Regions from separate parts of the Sphingomonas sp. EU05-FHT14C10 genome, predicted to be linked through region 1. Evidence: predicted binding sites of a transcription regulator. Region 1 holds the regulator's gene; each other region holds the start of a gene.

Region 1 (6,552 bases):
CCGCCGCCCTCAGCACTTCCCGGCGCCTATGATTTCGCGCTTGCCGCCTGGTTCCAGCGCATCGGAGCGACAGGGCGATCGTTCGGCCCAGTCGAACGCATCGGCGCGTCGCCCGCCCACGGCCCCGGACTGCGCGAACGGCTTTCGGCGCATATACGCGCGCAGTTGAAAGGCGGAGAGGGGGCGATCGCCGCCGCGCTGGCGACGGGCGATCAGGGCGCTATGCCCGAGGCCGATGCGGAGGCGATGCGCCGATCGGGGCTGGCGCATCTCCTGTCGGTCAGCGGGCTCCACATCACCGCCGTCGTCGGCTTCGCGATGATCGCGACGCTCAAGCTGCTGGCGCTGAGCGAGACGCTGGCGCTGCGCGCCCCGTTGCTGTTGATCGCGGCAGGGGCGGGCGCGCTGGCCGGCATCGGCTATACGCTGCTCACCGGTGCCGAAGTGCCGACGATCCGGTCATGCGTCGCGGCCTTGCTGGTGCTCGGCGGTCTGGCGCTGGGGCGTGAGGCGATGACGCTGCGCCTCGTCGCGGCGGGGGCGATCATCGTGCTGCTCTTCTGGCCCGAAAGCCTGGTCGGCGCGAGCTTCCAGCTGAGTTTCGCGGCAGTGACGGCGATCGTTGCCTTCCACGAATCACGCCTAGCCCAGGCGTGGTTCGCCCGGCGCGAGGAAGGTACGCTGGCACGCGGCGCGCGTATGGTCGCGTCGCTGCTGCTCACCGGCTTCGTGGTCGAAATTGCGCTCGCGCCGATCGCCTTGTTCCACTTCCACAAGCAGGGGCTCTACGGCGCGCTCGCCAACATCGTCGCGATTCCTTTGACCACCTTCGTCATCATGCCGGTCGAGGCGCTTGCGCTGCTCTTCGACGCCGTGGGGTTCGGCGCGCCCTTCTGGTGGTTGGCGGGGAAGGCGCTCGCGCTTCTGCTCGCCGTCGCCCATCATGTCGCGGACGCGCCCGGCGCCATCGCCATGCTGCCTTCGGTCCCGCGCGGCGCTTTCGGCCTCATGGTCGCGGGCGGGCTGTGGATCATGCTGTGGAAAAGCCGGGTGAGAAGCTGGGGATTGGCACCGCTCGCTGCGGGTGCGGCCTGGGCGATCGCAACCCCGCCACCCGATCTGCTGGTGACCGGCGACGGACGCCATGTCGCGATCCGAACACAGGCGGGCGCCGTCTCGCTGCTCCGCCCGCGCACCGGCGACTATATGCGCGACCTGCTGGCCGAATCCGCCGGACTGGACGGCGAGCCCGATCTGCTCGATGCGCTGCCCGATGCGCGGTGCAGCAGGGATGCCTGCATCGTCCGCCTTGATCGAGGCGGGCGCCAATGGCGTATCCTCGCGCTGCGCAGTTCCTACCTGCTACCTTATCGGGCGTTCATCGCGGCCTGCGGCGATGCCGACATCGTGATCAGCGACCGGCGCTTGCCTGCCGGCTGCAAGCCGCGCTGGCTGAAGCTCGATCGCCCCTTCCTTGCGCAAAGCGGCGGCCTGTCCATCGCGCTCGCCAGCGGACGGATCGTCAGTGTCGCCAGCCTCGCCGGCGATCATCCCTGGGTGCGTGCGCGTCAGTAGCGACGCAGCAAGCCCGCCAGATGCCCCTGTACGCGCACCTGATCGGGGCGATAGCGCTGCGGATCATAGGCGCGGTTGGCCGGATCGAGCCGCACCATCGCGCCTTCGCGACGGAAATATTTGAGCGTCGCTTCGCTCTCGTCGACGAGCGCGACGACGATCTGCCCGTCGCGGGCGCTGTCGGCGCGGCGGATGAGCGCATAATCGCCGTCGAGAATGCCCGCCTCGACCATCGAGTCACCCGAAACCTCGAGCGCATAATGCTCGCCCGAGCCCAGCAGAGCCGCCGGCACCGACAACATCTCGCGCCCTTCGAGCGCCTCGATCGGCATACCCGCCGCGATGCGGCCGTGGAGCGGAATCTCGAGAATATCGTTCGCCGCCATCGGCACCGCAGCCTTGGGCAGATTGGCAGGCGGCCTGATCGGCGTGGCTGCGCCGCCGCGCTCGGGCATGCGGATCACTTCGAGCGCGCGCGCGCGATTGGGCAGGCGGCGGATATAGCCGCGCTCGACCAGCGCGTTGATCAACCGGTGAACCCCGGACTTGGATTTGAGGTCGAGCGCTTCCTTCATTTCCTCGAACGAAGGCGACACCCCGTCGTCGGCCAGACGATCGTGGATGAAGCAGACCAGTTCATGTTGCTTGCGCGTCAGCATCGCTCAGTCTCCGCCGGAACGAACGGAGAACGTGTAGGCAACGCCGCGCGTTCCGTCAAGCGATAGCGATATAGTCCACCCGTTCCCCCGCGCCGAGCGGCGGCGCAGCGGCGGCACGCACGATCAGCGCGTCGGCCGAGGCGAGGATTCCAAGCAGGGCGCTGTCGCGGCTGAGGATCGGTTCGATCCGTCCGTCGACAAAGCGCGCGCGCAGATATTCGGCGCGCGGGCCGCCGGCCGGAAGCGCGCTGCCAAGGATCGCAGTGCGCAGCCCGGGCTGCGGATCGGCCGCACCGCCCAGCCGCGCGACGAGCGGCAGCAGGAACAGCATCGCCGTGACGAACGCCGACACCGGATTGCCGGGCAGGCCGAGGCAGACCGTCGTGCCGATCTGGCCGGCAAGCAGCGGCTTGCCCGGCCGCATCGCGATCCGCCAGAAATCGATCTCGGCGCCCGCCGCCGCCAGCGCCGGCTTCACGAGGTCATGATCGCCCACCGAAGCGCCGCCGATCGTGACGAGGATATCCGCGCGCGTCGCCAGTTCGGCAAACGCCGTCGCCAGCGCATCCAGATCGTCGCGCACGATGCGCATGTCGACAATCTCGACCGGCCATCCGTCCAGCAGGGCAGCCAGCATCGGGCCGTTAGAATTGGGCAGTCCTGCATCGCCCGGCGCGCCTGGTTCGACCAGTTCGTCGCCCGTCGAGACGATGGCCACGCGCACCCGCCGGCGAACGGCGATATCGCCATGGCCGCCCAATGCCGCCAGGCCGATACGCGCGGGATTCAACCGCTCGCCCGCCGCGATCAAGCTCGTGCCGACTGCGAAATCGGATCCTGCGCGGCGGATATTGGCGCCGACACGCGGCGGTCCCTCGCCATCGAGGCGCAGAATGTCGCCGTCGCGCGCGGCTTCCTCCTGCACCATCACGGTGTCGGCGCCGTCGGGGATCGGCGCGCCGGTGAAGATACGCGCAGCCTCGCCCGGCGCGAGCGCGGGAAGAGCCGCGCCACCCGCCGCCGCTTCGCCGACCACGCGCCACGGCCCGGGCAACTCGGCATGGCGGATCGCATAACCGTCCATCGCCGACAGATCGGCAACGGGCTGGGTGCGGAGCGCTGGGACGGTTTCGGCCGCCCAGCGCCCGGCGGCGGCCAGCAGCGGCAGCCGCTCGATGCCAACGGGCTCGGCAAGCGCGAGCAGGCGCGCCTGCGCCTCGGCGACGCTGATCATGCGCGCATCCAGTCGCCCGATTTGCCCCCGCGCTTGGCGGCGAGCTGGACAGGGCCGATCACCATCGCGCGGTCGATCGCCTTCGCCATGTCGTAGATGGTCAGCAGCGCGACGGATGCGGCGGTGAGCGCTTCCATCTCCACGCCGGTCTGTCCGCTCGTCCGCGCAGTGGCGGTGACGGCGACGCCGCCGTCGCCGGGGGTCAGTTCAATCGAGACCGAGGAAAGCGGAATGGGGTGGCAAAGGGGGATGAGATCGCTCGTCCGCTTCGCCGCCATGATCCCCGCGACGCGCGCGACCGCAAGCACATCGCCTTTCCTGGCGCTGCCGTCGCGGATGGCGGCGAGCGCTTCCGCGTTCATCGCGATATGCCCGGTGGCGATTGCCTCGCGCGCGGTCACGTCCTTGCCCGACACGTCGACCATGTGCGCCGCGCCCTCGGCGTCGAGATGGGTGAGACGGCTCATCGCGCGAGCAACGCCCGCGTCGCGGCCGCGACGTCCTCCTGCCGCATCAGCGATTCGCCGACGAGGAAGCAGTTGATGCCATGATCGGATAGCCGGCGCAGATCGGCGGGGGTGAAGATCCCGCTTTCGCCGACCAATGTGCAGCCGGCGGGGGCAAGCGCGGCAAGGCGCTCGCTCGTCGCCAGATCGACCGCGAAGGTCTTGAGGTTGCGGTTGTTGACGCCGATCAGCCGCGACTTGAGCGCAAGCGCGCGGTCCAGCTCGGCTTCGTCATGCACTTCGACCAGAACGTCCATGTCTTCGTCGATCGCCGCCGCCTCGATCTCGGCCATGGCGCCGTCGTCAAGCGCCGCCACGATGATCAGGATCGCATCCGCGCCCAGCGCGCGCGCTTCCCCCACCTGCCAGGGATCGACCATGAAGTCCTTGCGCAGGCAGGGCAGGGAGACGGCGGCGCGCGCGGCGACCAGATAGTCGTCATGCCCCATGAAATAAGGCTCGTCGGTCAGCACCGACAGGCACGCGGCACCCCCCGCTTCATAGGCGCGGGCATGCGTCGGCGGGTCGAAATCGGCGCGGATCAGGCCCCTGGACGGGCTTGCCTTCTTGATCTCGGCGATCAGCCCGAAGCCTCCCGCTGTAACCTTCGCTTCGAGGGCGGCGCGAAATCCGCGCGGCGGCGTGGGGGCAGGGCGATCGATACCCGCTGCCTTCTGCCGGGCGACATGATCGCGTTTGGTGGCGACGATCTCGGTGAGCTTGTCGGTCATTCGCAGGTCGCGATCCAGCAATCGAGCAGCGCTTTGGCAAGCCCGCGGTCAATGGCTTCGGCGGCTTCCTCGACACCTTCGGAAAGCGTCGCGGCATGCCCCGCGACGACCAGCGCGGCCGCGCTGTTGAGCAGCACGGCATCGCGATAGGCGCCCGGCTCGCCGATCAGCAGCGCGCGAAGCGCCGCCGCGTTGAACGCCGCATCGCCGCCCCGGATCGCGTCGAGCGGATGGCGGGGGAGCCCGGCATCCTCGGGCACGACGCGATCGTCGCCTTGCCCGCAGGCGCCGATGCGGATCGCGCGGCTCGGCCCCGCGATCGAGAGTTCGTCGAGATTTTCCTCGCCCGCCACGATCATCGCCGCTTCGGCGCCCAGCAGCTCCAGCGCGCCCGCAACCGTCGGCAGATAATCCACCCGCGCGACGCCGATCAGCTGGCGCGTGACGCGCGCCGGGCTGGCCAGCGGCCCGATCAGGTTGAAGATCGTCCTGCGCCCGATCGACCGACGCACGGCGGCAAGCCGACCCAGCACCGGATGATGCGCCTGTGCGAACAGGAAGGCGATGCCGATGTCGCCGAGCGTGGATTCCGCAAGCGCCGAAGCGCGGTCGAGATCGAGGCCCAGCGCTTCGAGCGTGTCCGCCGCGCCCGCCTTGGACGAAGCAGCGCGATTGCCGTGCTTCGCCACCGGCACCCCGCACGCCGCGACGACGATCGCGACCGCAGTCGAGATGTTGAGGCTGTGCGCCCCGTCGCCGCCCGTGCCGCACACGTCGATCGCGCCCGCCGGGGCCGTCACCGGGATCATTCGTGCCCGCAACGCGCGCGCGGCGGCGGCAATCTCTATGCTCGTCTCGTCGCGCTCGGTCAGTCCGGTCAGGAAGCGCGCAATCTCGGTATCCGATGCGCGCCCTTCGAAAATATCGTCGAACGCCGCCGCCGCCGTCGCCTCGTCGAGCGGCGCGGCCGTATCGGGGAGGACGGCGATCAGCGTCATGCCCGTTCCGCCACCGCGATGCCCGCGATCTTCAGGAAGTTGGCGAGCATATCGTGGCCATGCTCGGTCGCGATGCTTTCGGGGTGGAACTGGACGCTGTGGATCGGCAGGCTTTCGTGGCGGAAGCCCATCACGTTGCCGTCGGGCGCGGTCGCATTGACGACGAGCGAGGGCGGGATGTCCTCGACGATCAGCGAATGATAGCGCGTGGCGGTGAACGGCGAGGGGAGGCCGGCAAACAGCCCGGTGCCGTCATGCTCCACCGGCGAGGTCTTGCCGTGCATCAGCCCACCGCGCACCACGCGCCCGCCGAAATGCTGGCCGATCGCCTGATGGCCCAGGCACACGCCGAGCAAGGGCCGCTTCGCATCGGCTGCGGCCGCGACGAGATCGAGCGAGATGCCTGCTTCGTTCGGCGTGCACGGCCCCGGCGAGATCAGGAATGCCTCGGCGCCCGAGGACAGCGCCTGCCCCGCCGAGATCGCATCGTTGCGCACGACCTCGACCTCGGCCCCAAGCTCCATCAGATAATGGACGAGGTTCCAGGTGAAGCTGTCATAATTGTCGATGACGAGGATCATGGCGCTGCCTTAGCGCCGGGGCTCGCCGCTTGGCAAACCTTGCGCACGTCGCAGACGCGGAAACGCCGCCATCCTTGCGGACGGCGGCGCTCCGACGAAATGCTTTCGGTCAGGCGAGCGCGGCGGTGGCGCGCGAACGGCGGCGCGAAGCCATGCCGATCATGCCGAAGCCGGCGATCAGCATCGCCCAGGTCGCGGGTTCGGGAACGCCCGGAACGGGGTTGCCGCCCTGCTGCGTCCACCAGCCGACGGTGTGGTTGTCCGATTC
Region 2 (6,552 bases), on a different contig from region 1:
ACGGCTTGGCTATATCCACGATTTCACGCTCGAGTTCGACGAAGGCCAGAAGCCCGAAGCGCTGATCGCGCGCGCCGAGGTGATCGAGAATGCGATCGCCGCCGTGCTCTCGGGCCGGTCTGAAAACGACGCTTTCAACCGGCTGATCGTCTCGGCCGGGCTCGATCCGCGCGCGGTCGTGCTGTTCCGCGCCTGGTTCCGCTATCTGCGCCAGACCGGCCTGTCCTACGGACTTGCGACCGTGGTCGATGCGCTGCGCCGCGCACCGGGCGTCGCGACCGGGCTGATCCAGCTGTTCGACGCACGCCACGATCCCGCCGTCGCCGGCAAGGGCGAAGGCGCCGCCGAAGCCGCCAATCGCGCGATCGAGGAAGGGCTGGAGGCCGTCGCCGCCGCCGATGACGACCGCATCCTCCGCCTGATCCGTGGCGTCGTCTCGGCGACGCTCAGGACCAACGCCTTCTCGCCCGCGGCGCAGGAAGCGCTGGCCTTCAAGTTCGACAGCGCGCGCGTGCCGGGCCTGCCGGCGCCCGTGCCATGGCGCGAGATCTTCGTTTACAGCCCTCGCGTCGAGGCCATCCATCTGCGCGCCGGCCCCGTCGCGCGCGGCGGCCTGCGCTGGTCCGACCGGCGCGACGATTTCCGCACCGAGATTCTCGGCCTGATGAAGGCGCAGCGCGTCAAGAATGCGGTGATCGTGCCGACGGGCGCCAAGGGCGGCTTCTTCCCGAAGCAGCTTCCCGATCCGTCGAACCGCGATGCGTGGATCGCCGAAGGCACCGAATCCTATCGCATCTTCATCCGCGCGCTGCTTTCGGTCACCGACAATATCGTCGGCGGCCAGGTGGTTCATCCCGAGAAGGTCGTCGCGCGCGACGGCGACGATCCCTATTTCGTCGTCGCAGCCGACAAGGGCACGGCGACCTTCTCCGACGTGGCCAACGCGATCGCGCTCGAACGCGGCTTCTGGCTGGGCGACGCTTTTGCCTCGGGCGGCAGCCACGGCTACGACCACAAGGCGATGGCGATCACCGCCAAGGGCGCCTGGATCTCGGTCCAGCGCCATTTCGCCGAAATGGGCACCGACGTGCAGACCCAGCCGATCGAGGTCGCGGGCTGCGGCGACATGTCGGGCGACGTGTTCGGCAACGGCATGTTGCTGTCGAAGGCGATCCGGCTGGTCGCGGCGTTCGACCACCGCCACATCTTCCTCGACCCCGATCCCGATGCGGCGAAAAGCTGGGACGAGCGCAAGCGCCTGTTCGATCTGCCGCGATCGAGCTGGGCCGATTACGACGCCTCGCTCATCTCGGCGGGCGGCGGCGTCTTCCCGCGCAGCGCCAAGAGCATCCCGCTCTCGCCCCGCATTCGCGAATTGCTCGATATCGAGGCTGACGAGCTCGAACCCGCCGAGCTGATCTCGGCGATCCTCAAGAGCCCGGTCGATCTGCTGTGGTTCGGCGGCATCGGCACTTATGTGAAGGCGCGCTCCGAAGCCAATGTCGAGGTCGGCGATCCCGCCAACGACCGGCTGCGCGTCAACGGCGAGGATATCCGCGCGCGCGCGATCGGCGAAGGCGCCAATCTGGGCGTCACCCAGGCGGGGCGCATCGCCTTCGCCAGCCGCGGCGGCCGGATCAACACCGACTTCATCGACAATTCGGCGGGCGTCGATTGCTCGGACAATGAGGTCAACATCAAGATCGCGCTCAACCGCGAGATGAACGAAGGCCGCCTGCCCTTCGAGCAGCGCAATGCGCTGCTCGAGCGGATGACCGACGACGTCTCGTCGATCGTGCTGGAGGATAACCGCCTCCAGACGCTGGCGCTGTCGATCGCCGAGACCGGCGGCGCGGCCGCCCTGCCTTCCTATGTCCGCCTGATCGAGACGTTCGAGGCCGAAGGCCGGCTCGACCGCGTGGTCGAGGGACTGGCGGCGAATGACGAGCTGCTGCGCCGCGCGCAGGACACGCGCGGGCTGACCCGGCCCGAACTGGCCGTGCTGCTGTCGACCGCCAAGCTCGGCCTGCAGGATGCGATCGAGCATGGTGATCTGGCGAGCGATCCCTCGCTCAGCCCCGAGCTGCACGCCGCCTTCCCGCCCGAGATGCGCAAGAGCTTCGCCAAGGCGATCGACGAGCATCAGCTGCGCGGCGAGATCATCGCGACCAAGCTCGCCAACCGCATCGTCAACCGCATGGGCCTGATCGACCCGTTCGAACTGGCCGAGGAGGAAGGCGCGTCGCTGGCCGATATCGCGACGATGTTCGTCACCGCCGAGCGGCTGTTCGACATCGGCAAGCTGTGGGCTGATATCGACGCCGCGGACATGACCGAGGTTGGCCGCCTGACGCTGTTCGAGCTGATCGCGGCCGGTCTGCGCGCGCAGATGGCCGATCTGCTGCGCACCATGCCGGCGGGCAAGCTGCCCGGCGAGATGGTCGACATGCTTGCCCCCGGCATCGGCCGGCTGGGCGCCAAGGTGAACGAGCTGCTCCACGACGAAGGCAAGCGCGCGGCGCAGGCGCTGGCCGAGCGCCTGTCGGCAGCGGGCGCGCCCGAGGATATCGCGACACGGATCGCACGGCTGTTCGACATGGACGGCGCGATCGGGCTCGCGGCGCTCGGTGCGCGCAGCGGCGTCACCGAAACCGTGCTGACCAATGCCTTCACGACGCTGGGTGAGGCGCTGGGCCTCGACTGGGCGCAGACGACGGCGCTCAGGCTGCGGCCGACCGACCCATGGGAACGCCTGCTCGCCGCCGGGCTGGCGCGCGACTTCCAGCAGATGCGGCTCGACTTCCTCGCCCGCATCGGCGGCAAGGATCCGCAGAAGGCGGTGGACGACTGGCTGGCCGCGCAGAAGCCGCGCGTCTCGGCTTTCCACGACATCGTCGTTCGGGCGCGGAGCAACTCGGCGCCCAACACCGCGATGCTCGCGCAGATTGCGGGCCAGGCGCGCAGCCTGCTTTCCCGCTAGGTTGTCAGGGGAAGGTCGGGTTCTTCGGGACCCGGCCTTTTCTTCTTTTGCGATAGAGAATGGTACCGCCGACCTAGCTCAATGCACGGTGCCGACGGGTTCGTCGCTGGCGAGGACGAGGATCAGGCGCTCGACCTGGCGCCAGTGGCAGAAGTGATGGACATTGCCGATGTCGCGGCTGCAGTCGGCGCGCGCGGCGGCTTCCTCCCCTGCGTCGTCGCCGAACGAGGCGATCAGCTCAGTCGCCGCAGTCAGGCAAGTGCGATTGGCGACGTAAGGCAAATGCGGCATCGAAATCCTCGTGTTCCGAAGCACTTGCCAATCAAGCCTCATGCCAGAGCGCAGCGCCCCGGCCTGCCCCGCCAATTGCGGCGGTCAACGGCATCTTCATCATGCCGCTGCGACGTACCGATGCGGGACGAAGCGTGCCGATGCGGCACGGCTGGCGCAGCGGCGCCGGGCGTGGCATGGCCGCGCGGATGAGCAGCACGCCGCCCAGAAACCCCCGATCGGCGGGAATCGCCCTCGCCCTCCTGCCGCTGGCCGGCGCCTTCGTTGGCGGGCTTTACGGCCAGCCGACGATCGGCCTGCTCATCGGGCTGGGCGTCGGCATCGCGCTGGCGCTTCTCGTATGGTGGAGCGACCGAAAGCGCTAGATCACGCCAGCCGCCGTCCGAACCAGACGACGCGGCCGATCACGGCGACATCGGCGGGATCGCAATCGGGCCATGCGGGATAAGCGAGATTGTCGCTGCGGATCGTGAAGCGGCGGCCGGCAGGGCTCATCGCCACGCGCTTCACCCACAAGGCATCGTCGACGCGCAGCACGTAGATACCATCGCGCAGCCGCGCGGCCGCATCGGCGCGATCGACCAATATGTCGTCGCCGTCGCCGAGCGTCGGGACCATCGAATCGCCGACCACCGAGATAACAGACAGCATCGCCGGATCGAGCCCCTGGCGGCGCAGCCAGAGCGGATCGAAGCCGAGCGCGCCCACCGTCATTTCTTCATGCGCGATCGCGCCGGGGCCGGCCGAAGCGTCGACCGAGACGCGCGGCACGCGCACCAGCCCGCCTGCATTGCCGGGGCGCGCGGGCGCCCCTGCCCCCCCGCCTGAAACGGGGCCGCCCAGCACCGTTTCCGCCACGCGGAAATAGCGGGCGAGCAGGCGGCGATCCTCTTCCGCCAGCCGGCGCGGCGTGCCGCGCTTGATGAACTGCTGGATATAGGCGGCGTTGCGGCCGAGCATGCGCGAGAGCGAGGCATAATCCTCGCCCTTTTCCTGAATCAGCGCATCGAGCGCCGCGCGCGGATCGGCTGCGTCCATGTCGCTCCAATACAGATAGGATTTATCCTAGACAAGTAGGAAATCCTGCCAGAGATAGGATATTCCCTATTTGTTCCGAGTCTGGCGGGAGGAAGAACGGCATGATCCTGAGAAAGATCGAGAAATATCTGAAGGAAAGCGGGACGCCGGCGACCCGCTTCGGACGCGAGGCCGCAGGCGACCCCCGGCTGGTGAGCGATCTGCGCGGCGGGCGCGAGGTGGGCGAGCGCCTCTGCCGCCGCATCGAGCATTTCATCGCGGAGCGCCGCGCATGAGCGCGCGTCGCGATCCGGCGGCGGCGATCGCCCTGCAACTGGAGCGGCGCGCGCCCGGTGTGACGATCGCCTCGCCCCGCTCGACGCCCTGGGCGAGCGTGACCTTCAACGGCGCGCGCCACAGCTTTTCGGCGGCCGGCGACGACGCCGCGATCGACGCGCTGGTGGCGGGACTCGAATGCCATGAGTTCGACATGCGCGGGCATATCGTGGCCGACATCGCCGTCGCAGAACGCGCGCCCGGGCGCTGCCTGATCGAAGCACTGACGGTGGAGGATTAGGTGCTTCGACCGGCCTGCCCGCCGCCTCACCGACTGCGTTGGAACCGATGCCGGCGCGGTTCGATGATCAGCAACTGTAAATTCGTCTGTGAGCAACTTGACCGGATTATGACAAATATATGAAATTGTCATTAACCACATCGCGATGTTCGCCGCGGTCCTTTCAACCCGGCTGGCGTCGGGGAGGCAGTAGTATCGCGTTGGAACCCACAGGATGCCGCGCCGCAGGGCGGTAGGGCGCTGTTGCCGGGCAAGGGGCCTGCTGACGCTGGTCGCATGTCTGCCCGCTACCCCGGCATGGGCCGATCCGGCCGATGCCGGGTTCCTGGACGAGCACCCCATCCCCACCTCGTCGATCGGGACAACAGGGAGCGGCGACAATCCGCCGGGTCCATGCCCGGCCAACCCCGGCCACTGTTCGCCGACGACGGCAATACCCTTGAGTGTGCCAGCAGGTTGGACGCTGGCCAGCTCCCAGTCCGAGGTTCAGGAGTCGGCCCTTCCGCCGGATAGCCCGACAGAACAGACGCCCCTCTTGCCGACGCCGGAACTGATCAGATCCGGCGAGCCGACGCCGGCCGGCCATGTGCCACGCACCGACGCGTCGCATCCCGGATTTTTCAGGCAGGCAGGCAGCGTCAAGACCGAGCTGGCGATCATGGGGGGTTATCTGGCCGTGCAGACCGTTCCCAAGCTGTTCAAGAAGACCGCATCCTTCCATTTCAGGGACGAAGGCTGGTTCGGCCGGAACACCAACAATATCGGCATGGACAAGCTGACCCACGCCTTCAACACCTATCTGATCGCCGAGATACTCCACGCGCGCATCCACAAGAACACGGGCGGCTCCGAAGGCGACGCGCTGACCGCGGGCATCCTTGCCTTCGGCCTGATGGCGATCAACGAGATATCGGACGGGATCGAAGCCGACAGCGGCTATTCGATGAACGATGTCCTGATGAATGTCGCAGGCGCCAGCTTCTCTGTGCTGCGTAACACGGTGCCGGGGCTGAAGGACAAGCTGGCGTTCAAGGTCGAGATCATGCCCAACGATGAATTCTACAGCCATCAGGGCAAGAAGCATTTCCAGCAGGAGCGCTTCATGCTGTCGCTGAAGGGCGCGGGGTTCGAGACGCTGGAGCGGACGCCGTTCAAATATCTCGATTTCCAGATCGGCTATTATGCATCCGATTTCCTGAACAGCGACCGCGCGCAGGGGATCAGGCCCAAGAAGCATCTTTTCGCCGGCGTCGGCCTGAACCTCGGCGAGCTGCTGTTCGGCCAATCGCAATCGCGCTTCGGCCGTGCGGCGCATTCTGCGCTCGACTATTTCCAGTTCCCCTACACGTCGCTGCGCGTCGACACCAAGGGGCGGCTGGCGAACTGACGCGGCGCGGAGCCGCCCGCCCTACATTTCCCCCCGCACGCGGCGGATGGCGAACCACTTCTTCACGTTGGCGTCATGCTCGGCGAGCGTATCGGCGAAGACATGGCCGCCAGTACCGTCGGCGACGAAATAGAGTGCCTTGGTCGCGGCGGGATGGAGCACGGCCTCGATCGAGGCGCGGCCGGGATTGGCGATCGGGCCCACGGGCAGGCCGGGGCTGGCATAGGTATTGTAGCCGTTCTTCGCGTGCAGCTCGCTCTGCAGGATACGGCGGCCGAGCGGGCGGCCCTGCGTGACCGG
Region 3 (6,552 bases), on a different contig from region 1:
CCTCCAGCGTGGCGAAGATGGCGTTGCCCTTGCCCGGCCGCTGGCGGACGAGCACCACCCCCGCCACCCTGGCGCGCCGTCCGTTGGGCGTCGCCGCCAGCTCCTCGCTCGACTTGATGCCTCCAGCCGCGAGCGTCGCGCGCAGGAAGTGCAGAGGGTGCCGGCGCAGCGAGAGGCGCGTCGTCTGATAATCGGTCGCTACTTCCTCGGCGAGCAGCATGGCGGGCAGCCGTGCGTCGGTCTCGTCAGCCAGTTCGCGTGCGCGGGCGGCGGCGAAGAGCGGCAATTCGGTCGAGGCAGGCAGGCGCCGTGCATCCCACGCCGCCTGCCGCCGCCCGAGGTCCAGCGATCCGCACGCATCGGCATCCGCCAGCAAGCGCAGCGCGCGGACGGGCAGGCCGACGCGCCGGGCGAGTTCCTCCACACTGGTGAAGGGGCCGCCGGTCGTGCGTTCGGCGGCGATGGCATAGCCCCATTCCGCGCGGAAGCCGTCGATCTGGCGGAAACCGAGGCGCAGCGCGAAGCCCTTGTCCGCGCGGTGCGCCGCGATGTCCCAGCTCCACCGGGCATGCGCCTCGCCATCGGATGCGCCAGTCTCCAGGCCATTGTCCCAGTCGCTGTGGTTGACGTCCGCGGCGCGCACTTCGACGCCATGTTCGCGCGCGTCGCGCACGATCTGGGCGGGCGCATAGAAGCCCATGGGCTGGGCGTTGAGCAGCGCGGCGGCGAAGACGGCAGGCCGCGTGCATTTGATCCACGCCGAGACATAGACGAGCAGCGCGAACGAGATGGCGTGGCTTTCGGGGAAGCCATAGCTGCCGAAGCCCTTGATCTGGTTGAAGCAGCGCTGGGCGAATTCGGGCGCATAGCCGCGCGCCGTCATCCCCTCGATCATCTTGCGTTCGAATTCGCCGATCGTGCCGAGATTGCGGAAGGTCGCCATTGCGCGGCGCAGCCGGTTCGCCTCGTCGGGCGTGAAGCCGGCGGCGATGATGGCGAGCTTCATCGCCTGTTCCTGGAACAGGGGCACGCCGAACGTGCCCCCCAGCACCTCGCGCAGCTCACCCGGATCGTGCGGCAGCGCGGGCGAGGGGAAATCGATGGGCTCCTTGCCCGCACGCCGCTTCAGATAGGGATGCACCATGTCGCCCTCGATTGGGCCGGGGCGGACGATCGCGACCTGCACGGCGAGATCGTAGAAGTAACGGGGTTTCAGGCGCGGGAGCATGTTGATCTGCGCGCGGCTTTCGACCTGGAAGACGCCGATGCTGTCGCCGGTGCAGAGCATGTCGTAGACCGCCGCCTGCTCCTGTGGCACGCCGGCCAGCGTCAGATCGCCGAGACCGTGCGTGCGCATCAGATCGAAGGCCTTGCGGATGCAGCTGAGCATGCCGAGCGCCAGCACATCGACCTTCATCAACCCGAGTGCGTCGATATCGTCCTTGTCCCATTCGATGAAGGTGCGGTCCTCCATCGCGGCATTGTGGATCGGCACCAGTTCGTCCAGCCGCCCCTGCGTCAGCACGAAGCCGCCGACATGCTGCGACAGATGGCGTGGCGCGTTGAGCAGCTGGCCGACGATCCAGTGCAGCCGGGCAAGCTCGGGCGCGTGCGGATCGAAGCCGGCATTGGCGATGCGCGCGGCCTCCATGCTTCCGGCATGGCTGCCCCAGACCGTGCTGGTCAGCCGTGCGGTCACCTCCTCGGAAAGCCCCAGCACCTTACCCACCTCGCGCACCGTGCTGCGCGGGCGATAGTGGATGACGGTGGCGGCGATGCCGGCGCGGCTGCGGCCATAGCGCTGGTAGATATGCTGGATCACTTCCTCGCGCCGCTCATGCTCGAAATCGACGTCGATGTCGGGCGGCTCGTTGCGCTCGGCCGACACGAAGCGCGAGAAGAGCAGGTTGAAGCGGTTGGGATCCACCGATGTGATGCCCAGGCAGTAACAGACCGCCGAATTGGCCGCCGATCCGCGGCCCTGGCACAGGATCGGCGGATCGAGCGAACGGGCGTAGCGCACCAGATCGTAGACGGTCAGGAAATAATGGGCGTAGTCGCGTGCGCGGATAATCGCGAATTCCGCGTCGAGCAGCGCCTGAACCTTGCCGGGTATGCCCTCGGGATAGCGCATCTCGCGCGCCAGCCGCAGCGTCTCGTGCTCCAGCCAGGCCTGCGGCTCCCAGCCCTCGGGCACGGGTTCGTGCGGGTATTCGTAGCGCAGCTCGTCGAGCGTGAAATCGATGCGCGACAGGATGTCGGTGGCGGCGTCGACGGCCTCGGGCGCGTCGCGGAACAGCCGCGCCATTTCCTTCGCCGGCTTCAGATGCCGTTCGGCATTGGCGAGCAGGCGCGTGCCGGCCTCGGCAATCGTCGTGCCTTCGCGGATGCAGCTGATGACGTCGTGGAGCGGGCGCTGCTCGGGCGTCGCATAAAGCGCGTCGCAGGTGGCGAGCAGCGGGATGCCGGTGCGCCGCGCCAGCGCCTGCTGCCGTGCGAGCCGGCGACGGTCGTCGCCCCGACACGCCATGGTCGCCGCGATCCACAAGGGAGCGTGGCGGGCAAGCCGGCGCAGCAGGAGTTCATGCTCGTCGTCGGCGACGGCGATCAGCAGCAGTTCCTGTGCATGTTCGATCAGGTCGGCGAGGTGGAGCAGGCACTCGCCCTTTTCGGCGCGGCGGTTGCCGAGCGTCAGCAGGCGGGTAAGTCGGCCCCAGCCGTGGCGCGTCATGGGATAGGCGACGATATCGGGCGTGCCGTCGGCAAAGACGAGGCGCGCGCCGACCACCAGCCGGAAGCCGAGATCGCCATGACCCTCGGCCGCAGCCTGCGCACGGGCATCCCTGAGCGCGACATGCGCGCGCACCACGCCTGCCACCGTGTTGCGATCGGCAATGCCGATGCCCCTGTGGCCGAGCGCGATCGCCTGCGCGACCATGTCGGCGGGGTGCGATGCGCCGCGCAGGAAGGAATAGCTGGTCGCGGCGAGCAGTTCGGCAAAGGGAGGCGGCGCGTTCATGCGAACAGGCCGTGGATGTACCAGGCCGGGCTCGTGGTCTCGCGTTCGTAAAGCCCGTGGCGGAACAGCCAGAAGCGGCGGCCGCGCGCATCCTCCACCCGGAAATAGTCGCGGGTGAGCAGCGGACGCCCCGCATGGGGCAGCGGCGGCAAGGGCTCGTCATCCTCCGCCGGGTCGTCGCGCCCGGGCCTGCGCCGGGCGTGCGTGGCGACGGGATCGGGCAGGCGATCGACATTCACCCGCCACCATTCGCCGGCGATGCGCTCGGGGCCTTCGAAGCGCTTCACCTCATGCACCGCGCGGCGCCAGCGGAAGCTGCGCGGCGGCCCGTCAGGCACTTCGGCCAGCACCTCGACCGGCTGGGGCGGATCGAAGAGGTGAAGCGGACGCAGCGGCGGTCCGCCGGCGGGCGGTGCGGGCCAGGATATGGATGCGCCGGCCTCGACGGCGGGCAGCGACAGGGTCTGTTGTTCGGGAATATGCGTGTCGCGCGGATGGAAGCGGCGGACGCGCCCGCGCCCCAGCCGCGCGCTCAGTCGGTCGACCAGCGCCGCCATCGCCTCGCTGCTCAGGCTGCCGCCTTCGAGCTGGAGCTGCGACGGCGCGAGCGGCTCGACCGCCGGCACCGCCAGCCGCACGAGATCGAAGCCGAAGCCCGGATCGATGGGGTCGGCGAGCGTGTCGATGCGTTCGCGGAACAGCCGCGCCGTCAATCCGGTGTCGCGCGTGGGCAGCCCGGTCTCGATCGCGATCTCGCGCACCGCGCCGTCGCTGCGGTAGAAGCGCCCGGCGAAGCGCCGGCCGCCGCCGCGCCGCTCCTCCAGTGCCAGAGCGGCCTCGCCGACGAGATCGTCGAGTATGGTCAGCGCATCCTCGGTCCGCGCGATCGGCTCGGGGAAGCGGCGCTCGAAAAGCAATGCGGGCAGCGCGCGACGTGGCGAGATGCGGCTGTCGGCATGGCCGAGCAGGCGATCGAGCGCCGCCACCGTTTCCGTGCCGAAACGCGCGGCGAGCGGCGCCGAGGGGCGGGCGGCGAGATCGCCGATGGTCTTCAGCCCCGCGCGGCGCAGCGCCGTTTCGGCTTCCTCGTCGAGCTGCAACGCGGCGACGGCGAGGCGCCGGATCGCCTGATCCTCGTCGGCGGCGGGCGCGGTCTGGAAGCGGGCAAGCGCCTGCGCGGCCTCGGGCGTCGCGGCAAGCGCGTGGCGCAGGCTGATCCCGGCCGCGCCGATCCGCTGCTCGATATCCGCCGCCAGCGCCGCCTCGCCGCCGAACAGATGGGCGCAGCCGCTAATGTCGAGCGTCACGCCGTCGGGCGGATCGAGCGCGACCATCGGTGTCCAGCGATCGCAGCCGTCGGCGACGCGTTCCAGCCAGATGCGATCGGCATGGGGATCATGATCGACCGCCGCGAGTTCGGGGACGCGTGCCCGCGCGTCGGCCAACGTCAGCCCCGGCGCGAGGCCAAGGCGCAGCGCCCGCGCGTCGAGCGCGACGACGCGCATCGCGCCGCGCTGCTTCTCGACGAAGGCGATCGGTGCATCAGGCGTGCCGCCGTGCGTCGCCAACCAGCGATTGGCCGGCAGCAGGGGAAACCACAGCGCTAGGAAGCGGCGCTTCGCGGAAGCAGGCACGGTCACGATCCCATTCCAGCAGCCAGCGTCCGCCATCGGGGCGGCCGCGCTGGCGCAACAGTTGAACGTCGAACGCCGGCAAGCCGGGCGCATCGGCATCCAGCGCGAGCGAAGGCGCGGCGGCGATGCTCCAGCGCGTCTGCGCGGCGCTGGGCGCGGGATCGGCCTCGACGCGCAGCAGCAGGGTGGTGACGCCCGATGCGTCCGCCGCCAGCGCCAGCCGCCGGCTTGCCGTCAGGTCGAGCGCGCGCGGGTTGCGCCACAGCTCGATCACCGCCGCGCCCAACTCGGTGCAGCGCACCGCATCGGCGGCGGCGCGCAGCAGCGCCACCGGATCGGGGAGCAGGATCAGCAGCAATCGTGTCGGATCGATCCCGATTTCGGCCAGCCCCGGTGCGTGCAATTGCCCGCCCTGCCGTTCCGCATCCTGCTGTCGCAGCCAGACCAGCGGCGCATCGTCCGGGGCGGCAAGGCGCGCCAGCATCGCCGCGAAACCCGCCGCGCTGCCGCCATCCCCGGGCGTCGCCGCGAACAGCTCGTGCAGCCGCCCACGCGCCAGCCCGCCGCCGATCGCAGCGTCGAGCGACGCATGGCCAAGCGGCGCGCCGCCAAAGTGCGGTCGCTCGGCGATCCGTGCGATTCTTCCCTGCAAGGCGCATGGCGCATTCACCGACTCAACCATCGATATGTTCACTATATGTTCTAGTCTGCCTGTCTGGTTACAGAGTCAAGCAGGCGAGTCGATGCCGGGCGTGCGTGCACGGCCTGGCAAGCTGCGTTCTCAGATGGGCTCTCAGCGTCTCAGCGCGCTGTCCCACGCCAGTGCCGAATTAGCCTCGCCGCGCGCGACGGAGACGCGGCGCGCGATCCAGCGGCGCAGATGCCCCTGATTGTCGCGGACCAGCGCCGGCACGCGGCGGACGACGACGCCCTCGCGCGGCACTTCTTCCTCGAACATGTCGAGCGGCAGCGGCGCGAGGATGCGGCCGCGCGCGGGGTCGTCGTCGGTGAAGCTGCCCTTGCGCAGGTGGAATCCGCCCTTGCCGCCATCGGGCACGGGCACCATCGGGATCCACCAGTCGGGCACGTCCTTCTCGAGCCGATAAGTCAGATCGGCCTCTAGGGGGGTGGTGAACTGTTCGGGCGGCTTGGCTTCGATCGCGCGCTCGCGCGGGTCGCCGGTCGGCCCCTGCACGCGCTTCTCGATCGCCCAGACCATGTTGGCCGTCTCGTCGCGCGCGAAGACGACTTCCTCCAGCGCCGGGCCTTCGACGGCATTGCGCCCGCCCGGCGGCACGAGCAAGGCGCGCAGCGTCCCGCCCGAAGCGGCGCTCAGCGTGAACAGCTCGAAATCGTCGGGGCCGCTATTGCCGTCCTTGACCTCGAACCGTTCGTTGAAGGTGGTGCGGTAGAAGACCGAGCCCATTTCCACCACTGCGCCGCGTGGCACGTCGAGCGGGGCGACGAGCCAGTCGTCGGCATGGACGGTCGCGAAATCGAGGAAGGCGACGCGCGTCAGATCCTGCGGCTGGACCTCGACCATCCCGAAATTGACCTGCCCGTCTTCGAAGCGCCACAGTCGGTTGGCGGGCATGCCGGCATAGCGCAGCCGCGTGGCGTGGACGGTCGCTTCGATCGCCTCTGCGCCAGCGCCCGCCGCGTCGCCATCGACCGCGATCTGTGCGGCATTGTCATGATCGAAGCTGTGCCAGTCGACCGGGCCGCCATCGTGCGCAGGGGCGCGGCAGACGCGCTGATCGGCCTTCGTCCCCGCGCGGACGGCGAAGCTATATTCCAGCCGGTCCTGCTGCCAGCAATCGCCGAGCGCATCGCGGGGCTCGATATTGGCGCGGAACCAGTCGAGCCAGTCGCGCGCCGCCTGCACCGCGCCGGCGCTCG

What was found. The regulator LexA, encoded in region 1, represses DNA repair genes until DNA is damaged. The targets are predictions, from matches to a motif close to GTTCCNCNCTTGTTCT.
Region 2: the regulator LexA is predicted to act here: its motif matches at 4,371-4,386, upstream of AC3WT0_RS18940 (S24 family peptidase).
Region 3: the regulator LexA is predicted to act here: its motif matches at 5,342-5,357, upstream of AC3WT0_RS13630 (ImuA family protein).

The regions. Positions count from the first base shown of each region.
Region 1 is NZ_JBYTEN010000001.1:166,146-172,697, forward strand. It holds gene AC3WT0_RS00765 (ComEC/Rec2 family competence protein) at 1-1,575, shown strand, start outside; gene lexA (transcriptional repressor LexA) at 1,569-2,234, opposite strand; gene AC3WT0_RS00775 (molybdopterin molybdotransferase MoeA) at 2,290-3,468, opposite strand; gene moaC (cyclic pyranopterin monophosphate synthase MoaC) at 3,465-3,935, opposite strand; gene trpC (indole-3-glycerol phosphate synthase TrpC) at 3,932-4,705, opposite strand; gene trpD (anthranilate phosphoribosyltransferase) at 4,702-5,703, opposite strand; gene AC3WT0_RS00795 (anthranilate synthase component II) at 5,700-6,284, opposite strand; gene AC3WT0_RS00800 (Npun_F0296 family exosortase-dependent surface protein) at 6,394-6,552, opposite strand, start outside.
Region 2 is NZ_JBYTEN010000031.1:6,491-13,042, reverse strand. It holds gene AC3WT0_RS18955 (NAD-glutamate dehydrogenase) at 1-2,980, shown strand, start outside; gene AC3WT0_RS18950 (hypothetical protein) at 3,059-3,271, opposite strand; gene AC3WT0_RS18945 (hypothetical protein) at 3,373-3,636, shown strand; gene AC3WT0_RS18940 (S24 family peptidase) at 3,638-4,309, opposite strand; gene AC3WT0_RS18935 (hypothetical protein) at 4,411-4,584, shown strand; gene AC3WT0_RS18930 (hypothetical protein) at 4,581-4,865, shown strand; gene AC3WT0_RS18925 (DUF2279 domain-containing protein) at 5,401-6,252, shown strand; gene mltG (endolytic transglycosylase MltG) at 6,274-6,552, opposite strand, start outside.
Region 3 is NZ_JBYTEN010000013.1:84,407-90,958, forward strand. It holds gene AC3WT0_RS13620 (error-prone DNA polymerase) at 1-3,019, opposite strand, end outside; gene AC3WT0_RS13625 (Y-family DNA polymerase) at 3,016-4,659, opposite strand; gene AC3WT0_RS13630 (ImuA family protein) at 4,562-5,335, opposite strand; gene AC3WT0_RS13635 (hypothetical protein) at 5,447-6,552, opposite strand, start outside.